DNA from 3 places in the Streptomyces yamdrokensis genome. Region 1 is predicted to be linked to each of the others. Evidence: riboswitches for the same ligand, from Rfam matches in the RefSeq annotation. Region 1 holds a riboswitch; each other region holds the start of a gene.
The links. Region 1 has a riboswitch for cobalamin ahead of ACWZEH_RS23425 (ribonucleoside-diphosphate reductase subunit alpha). Riboswitches for the same ligand answer to the same signal wherever they lie in the genome.

Region 1 (2,250 bases):
GCTGGCCTTCGTCCTCACCATGGACAAGACGGTCGCCATCAACTTCCAGCTCCTCGGCGGCATCTGGATCCTGCAGACCTTCCCGGCGCTGGTGGGCGGCCTGTTCACCCGCTGGTTCCACCGCTGGGCGCTGCTCGCTGGCTGGGCGGTCGGCATGCTCTACGGCACGGTCGCGGCGTACGGGGTGGCCTCGCCGACGCAGAAGCACTTCGGCGGTTCGTCGCAGGAGATCCCGGGCATCGGCGAGATCGGCTACATCGGCCTCACCGCCTTCGTGATCAACGCTCTGGTCACGATCGCCCTGACCTTCGTCCTGAGGGCGGTCAAGGCTCCCGAGGGCGTCGACGAGACCCGGCCGCAGGACTACACGGCGGACGCGGGCGACCCGGGGGTCAGCACCGAGCTGCCCCTGGACACGGCCGGCAAGGTCGATACGGCCGCCGAGGGCACACACTGACGCGGTACGGCGAGGGCACACACTGACGCGGTACGGCGAGGGGCCGCCGGATGTCTCCGGTGACCCCTCGCCGTACCCGTGGGGCACACTCGCCCCATGGACACCGTCATCCGGCCGGTGGAGCCGTACGAGTTCGAGGAGCTCGGTGAGATCACCGCGCAGGCCTATCTGCGCGACGGGCTGCTCGACTTCGGGGAGAGCGACGCGTACCTCGGTGAGCTCAGGGACGTCGCCGGGCGGGCCGCGGCCGCCGGGGTACTGGTCGCCGTGGAGGGGACCGGGGCAAAGGCGGGCGGCGCGGGGAGAGTGCTGGGCGGGGTGACGTTCGTACCGCGCGGCGGGCCGATGGCCGACATCGCCGGGCCCGGCGAGGCGGAGATCCGGATGCTCGCGGTCGCCCGTGCCGCCCGGCGCCGGGGTGTCGGGGAGGCCCTCGTCCGCGCCTGCGCCGACCGGGCACGGGCCACGGAGGGGTGCGTACGGGTCGTGCTGTCGACCCGGCGGACGATGCGTGCGGCCCACCGCGTCTACGAGCGTCTCGGTTTCGTCCGCTCTCCCGGGCGGGACTGGAACCCTGTCCCGCACCTGGACGACATCACGCTGCTCACCTATGAGCTGACGCTCTGACACCCCTGCGCCCCTCGCCGCTCGCCGCTCGCCCCTGCGCCGCAATACCCGCCGGGACACAAGATATGGGACTGCCGACAGCACCCGGCACAAGATGTATGCTCATGCTCGCTGTCGCCGCAGGGGAATCCGGTGCGAATCCGGAACTGTCCCGCAACGGTGTACTTGTGCGTGTTCACGTTTCCCGTGTGCCCGCACGGGCTTGAGTCCGAGGACCTGCCGACAGTGCACCCGGCCGTCCGGTCCGGGTGCCCGACGTCCGGGCCTCGTGGAATGGGCCGGTGGACGCGTGGCGCGTGTGCGTGCCCGTGCGCTGCCCCCTGCCCTTGCGAGGCCCCGTGCCGAGCGAGGGAGAGCCCCACGTGACCATCGCGCCAGCCGATCCTGCTTCAGCGGTCGACGTGAGCGACGGCCCCGGTGCCGCGCTGCTGCGGACCCTGACCGAGCTGACCGCAGACCTCCAGGGCGCCGACCCCGGCCGGGTCGCCGCCGCCGCGCTGCGCGGCCGGTCCGCGCACGCGGACGAGACCGAGCTGCGCGAGCTGGCCACCGAGGCGGCGGCCGGACTCATTTCCGAGGACCCCGTCCACTCCCGGCTCGCCGCCCGGCTGCTGACCCTCGGCATCCGCGCCGAGGCCGCCTCTCAGGGGGTCACGTCGTTCACGTCGTCGATCGCGACCGGTCACCGTGAGGGTCTCGTCGCGGACCGGACCGCCGCGTTCGTCCTGGGGCACGCGGACCGACTCGACGCGCTGATCGACCCGCAGGCCGACGACCGCTTCGGCTACTTCGGGCTGCGCACCCTGCACAGCCGCTATCTGCTGCGGCATCCGGTGACCCGCAAGGTCGTGGAGACACCGCAGCACTTCCTGCTGCGGGTCGCCGCCGGCCTCGCGAAGGACGCCGGGAACACGGACGTCCGGCCGGTGGACGAGGTCGCCGCGCTGTACGGCCTGATGAGCCGCCTGGAGTACCTTCCCTCCTCCCCCACCCTGTTCAACTCCGGTACCCGGCACCCCCAGATGTCGTCCTGCTACCTCCTCGACTCCCCGAAGGACGAGCTGGACTCCCTCTACGACCGCTACCACCAGGTGGCCCGCCTCTCCAAGCACGCCGGCGGCATCGGCCTTTCCTACTCCCGCGTCCGCTCCCGGGGTTCACTGATC
Region 2 (2,250 bases), 880 kb from region 1:
GTCCGGGTTCGCCTTGAAGGTGAGCTTCTCGCCCTTGCTCCAGCCGGTGAGGACGTACGGTCCGGTGCCGACCGGCTCGGTGTTGAAGGCGCCGGTGTTGGGGTCCTGCCCGGCGGTGATGTGCTCGGGGACGATGGGCAGGACGGTGCGGGCGGCGAAGGCCGCGTACGGGTACCTGAGGGTGAAGACGACCTTGTCGTCGCCGTCCGCGCGGACCTTCTCGACAGCGTCCAGTTCGCTCTTGGCGGTGTTGTTGGTCTTGTCGTCGAGCACCGTTTCGTACGTGTGGACGACGTCCTCGGCGGTGAGGGGTTCGCCGTCGCTGAACGTCACGCCGGAGCGCAGGGTGTAGGTGTAGGTGCGGCCGTCGTCGCTGATCTCGGGCAGGGCCTTCGCCAGGGCGGGCTCGAGTTCCAGGTCCGCGTCCCGGGCGAGCAGTCCGTCGAAGATCTTGGAGTTGCCGTCCTTGCCGTAGCCGAGCAGGGGGCTGAGGGTGTCGGGTTCGGAGGGAACGCCGATCACCACGGACTCGGCGGACCCGCCGCCGTCCGCACCGGCGTCCGAGCCGCCGGTCGGCGCCGAGCAGGCGGCGGCCAGCGCGAGCGCGGCGGCCGTGGTCGCCGCGCCGGTGGTACGCCGTATTCGTCGGGTCGTCATCGAACCTCACACCTCTGCTGACTGGAATACGTTGTTGCATATTAATTGCAGCAAGGTTCTGCCCAGGGCCCCGGCCCCTCATGCCGACGTTTCGGGGAACAGCGGCCGCCGGGTGCCGCCCCTGTCATCGGCGTGCGTCGGGTGTCAAGGCCGCAGGTGTGCGCCGGGGTACGAGCTGTGCGGCGCCGTCCGCGCGCCCCCGGCACCCGCTTGTCACCGGGCCGGAGCCGGTCTACTGTCGCCACGCCTTGGTGAACGGGAAATCCGGTGCGACACCGGTGCGGCCCTCGCCACTGTGATCGGGAAGTCCGGCTCCGGCCCCTGGTCCTGTCCCCGACAGGACCGACGGGCAGCCACTGGGTCCCCCCTGGGACCCGGGAAGGCGGAGTTCGGGCGGTGGTACCCGTCAGCCAGGAGACCGGCCAAGGCGCGTCAACCATCCACGAGGTGCTGGAGAGGGTCTGCCGAGTCATGCACATTGCCGAAGGTTTTCTGCCACCGGCGCACGCGGTCGCCTGGGGTGTCGCGGCGGCGCCGTTCGTCGTCCACGGCGCCCGGTCACTCATCCGTGAAGTCAGGGAACATCCCGAGAGCACGTTGTTGCTCGGCGCCTCGGGAGCGTTCACCTTCGTTCTGTCCGCGCTGAAACTGCCGTCGGTGACCGGGAGTTGCTCCCACCCCACCGGCACCGGGCTGGGCGCCATCCTGTTCCGGCCGCCGGTCATGGCGGTGCTGGGCACCATCACCCTGCTGTTCCAGGCCCTGTTGCTCGCCCACGGCGGGCTGACCACGCTGGGCGCCAACGTCTTCTCCATGGCGGTCGTCGGGCCGTGGGCGGGGTACGGCGTGTACCGGCTGGTCCGGCGGTACGGGGCGCCGCTGATGGCGGCCGTGTTCTGCGGCGCGTTCGTCGCCGACCTGTCCACGTACTGCGTCACCAGCGTGCAGCTGGCGCTCGCCTTCCCCGACCCGGGGAGCGGGTTCCCGGGCGCGCTCGGGAAGTTCGGCTCCATCTTCGCCGTCACGCAGATCCCGCTCGCGGTGAGCGAGGGGTTGTTGACCGTGCTGGTGATGCGCCTGCTGGTGCAGTCCAGCAGGGGTGAACTGACCCGTCTCGGCGTGTTGGTGGCCAAAGCCGCCCGCAACAGGCCTGCCGCGTCGGCGCCGGCGCCGGCGACGGCGGGGACGGGAACGGGAACGGAATCGGAGGTGGCGCGATGACCAGGAACGCGAGGATCAACACGCTGCTGCTGCTCGCCGTGGCCGCGCTCGCGGTGCTGCCGCTGGCGCTCGGGCTCGGCGACCACAAGGAGGAGCCGTTCGCCGGTGCGGACGGTGAGGCTCGGACCGCGATCACCGAGATCGAACCGGACTACGAACCGTGGTTCTCGCCACTGTACGAACCCCCGTCCGGTGAGATCGAGTCGGGGCTGTTCGCCCTCCAGGCCGCCGGCGGCGCGGGGGTCCTGGCGTACTACTTCGGGGTGCGGCGCGGACGCCGGCAGGGTGCGGAGCGGGCACGGGAGCAGCAGCCGGTGCCCGGCACCGGACCGGACACCGGACCCGGCGCCGACGCGGGCGCGGGCGCGGCGG
Region 3 (2,250 bases), 3.6 Mb from region 1:
GGCGTCCGACGTCGTACCGGCGACCAGCAGGCCTCCACCGCTCATGACGTACGTCCCTTCCCGCGGCGCGCCGACCGCGTGACCGACCGCGTCACCGCTCGCACCACGGGCCGCGCGACGACGCCGGCACCGAGGGCCAGCCAGCCGACGCGGCGCGAGAGCCGTACCGCGCGGTCGATGTCCGCCACGGTCACGGCACGGCCGCCGCCGTTGAGGACGGGCCGGTGCTCGACCCGCCCGGCGTAGGACAGCGTCCCCCCGAGCCGCACGCCGAGCGCGCCCGCGAAGGACGCCTCCACGGGCCCGGCGTTGGGACTCGGATGTTCGGCGGCATCCGCGCGCCAGGCCCGCACGGCACCCCGCGGGTCCGGCCCGGCGGCCGAGGCGAGGACGGCGGTCAGCCGCGCCCCGGGCCACCCGGCGACGTCGTCGAGGCGCGCGGAGGCCCAGCCGTACCGCAGGTGGCGGGGGGACCTGTGGCCGACCATGGCGTCCAGGGTGTTGACGGCCCGGAACCCGAGCAGTCCCGGCACACCGGCGACGGCCCCCCACACCAGGGCGCCCACCACGGCGTCGGAGGTGTTCTCGGCGACGGACTCCACGACCGCGCGGGCGATCCCGTCGGCGTCCAGCGCCTGCGGGTCCCGCCCGCACAGGTGCGGCAGCCGCGCCCGGGCCGCCGCGACGCCCTCGGCGGTCCCGGACTCCAGGGCGCGCCCGATGGCGCGGGCCTCCCGGGCCAGCGACGTCCCTCCGACGACGGCCCAGGTGGCCGCGCCGGTGAGGGCGACGGAGGCGGCGGGGGAGGACCGTGCACAGCGGGCGGCCAGGCTCCCCAGAGCGACGGCCCCGCCGACGCAGACGGCGGTGTGCAGCGCGCCCCGGCCCCGGTCGTCCCGCCACAGCATGTGTTCCACGGCAGCCGCGGCCCGCCCGAAAGCGGCGACCGGGTGCCCTCGGCGGGGATCGCCGAGGAGCAGGTCGCCGAGGAGGCCGGCAGCGGCGCCGTACGCGAACGCGCGATCGGCACCCATGGGTTCAGCCGGTGAGGGATCCGGTGGGGATGGCCGCCCCGGGCGGGGGCGGGGCGTCGCTGGTCGACCTCGACAGGCAGCCGGGCATGGCGATATGTCCTCACTCAGGGTGTCCACGCCCTGGTTCGACGAGACCGGCGGCGAGAGTTCCTGGCTCCCGGGGTGGTTCACCCCGGTGACAGTGGCGGGACCGCGCCGGAATCGCACCGGCTTCCTCTCCTGCCGCCCGTATTGGCTTCGGCAGTCCACCATGGTCCGGAAGAACCGTCAACTTGCCGTTGACCTGCGAGGCTGAAGTGTGCTGAGGCCCACAGAGGGGTTCCGGAGGATGGACCCCGAAGGCGGCACGGGCACGGCGAACGGGCGGTACGGAGGCAACGTGCCCCGCACCGCCCGTCGGACGGACCGTCAGGCCATGATCAGGTGGATCCCGTATGCCACCGCCGCCGCGCACGCCGCGAAGCAGGCGTAGGCGCCGGTGACCGCGAGGGTCGCGGACCCGCCCCGGGCCGCAGCCCGTTCACGGTGGGACAGGCCGGTGATGCCCAGGGTGAACAGGGCCACCAGAGCCACGGTGACCACGAGGCTGACGCCGAAGACGGAACCGAGGGAGGCCCAGTCGATCTTCATGGTGCTCTTCTTCCTTCGCGTCCTGCTGGGGGTCAGACCGTGGTTTTGGCCGGAGGGGCCGTCGGGTCGGTGGGGGCCGGGACGGTGGCCGAGAGTTCGTCGCTCACGTGGCCCGCCGGCGGGGTGGCCACCGCGGCCATGGCCGCGGTCACGACGCCGCTCTGCTCCTCGTCGGTCTCGTTCACGTTGGTGTGGTCGATGACCTCGCGCCGGGAGATCTTCCAGATCGCCGCGCTGGAGCCGACCAGGAAGACGGCGACGAGGGCGGTGCCCCAGCTGCCGAAGCCGCAGATCCACTCGGCGATCGCCGCGACCAGGGCCGCCGCCGGCAGCGTCAGGCCCCAGGCGACGAACATCCGGGTGGCCGTCGACCAGCGGACCACGCCGCCCTTGCGGCCCAGGCCCGCACCCATCACCGAACCCGAGACCGAGTGCGTGGTGGACAGGGAGAAACCGAGGTGGGAGGAGGCCAGGATGACCGTCGCGGCGCTGGTCTGGGCGGCGAAGCCCTGCTGCGGCTGGAGGTCGGTCAGGCCCTTGCCCATGGTGCGGATGATGCGCCAGCCGCCGAGGTAGGTGCCGAGCG

Region 2: linked by a shared signal. The riboswitch ahead of ACWZEH_RS27195 (energy-coupling factor ABC transporter permease) and the one ahead of ACWZEH_RS23425 (ribonucleoside-diphosphate reductase subunit alpha) in region 1 are both predicted to bind cobalamin.
Region 3: linked by a shared signal. The riboswitch ahead of ACWZEH_RS06785 (cobalamin biosynthesis protein) and the one ahead of ACWZEH_RS23425 (ribonucleoside-diphosphate reductase subunit alpha) in region 1 are both predicted to bind cobalamin.

The regions. Positions count from the first base shown of each region.
Region 1 is NZ_CM132679.1:5,232,633-5,234,882, reverse strand. It holds gene mctP (monocarboxylate uptake permease MctP) at 1-457, shown strand, start outside; gene ACWZEH_RS23430 (GNAT family N-acetyltransferase) at 554-1,084, shown strand; cobalamin riboswitch at 1,183-1,322, shown strand; gene ACWZEH_RS23425 (ribonucleoside-diphosphate reductase subunit alpha) at 1,447-2,250, shown strand, end outside.
Region 2 is NZ_CM132679.1:6,114,399-6,116,648, reverse strand. It holds gene ACWZEH_RS27200 (ABC transporter substrate-binding protein) at 1-657, opposite strand, end outside; cobalamin riboswitch at 890-1,098, shown strand; gene ACWZEH_RS27195 (energy-coupling factor ABC transporter permease) at 1,129-1,878, shown strand; gene ACWZEH_RS27190 (energy-coupling factor ABC transporter substrate-binding protein) at 1,875-2,250, shown strand, end outside.
Region 3 is NZ_CM132679.1:1,649,317-1,651,566, reverse strand. It holds gene ACWZEH_RS06790 (cobyric acid synthase) at 1-45, opposite strand, end outside; gene ACWZEH_RS06785 (cobalamin biosynthesis protein) at 42-1,034, opposite strand; cobalamin riboswitch at 1,157-1,299, opposite strand; gene ACWZEH_RS06780 (hypothetical protein) at 1,443-1,664, opposite strand; gene ACWZEH_RS06775 (inorganic phosphate transporter) at 1,697-2,250, opposite strand, start outside.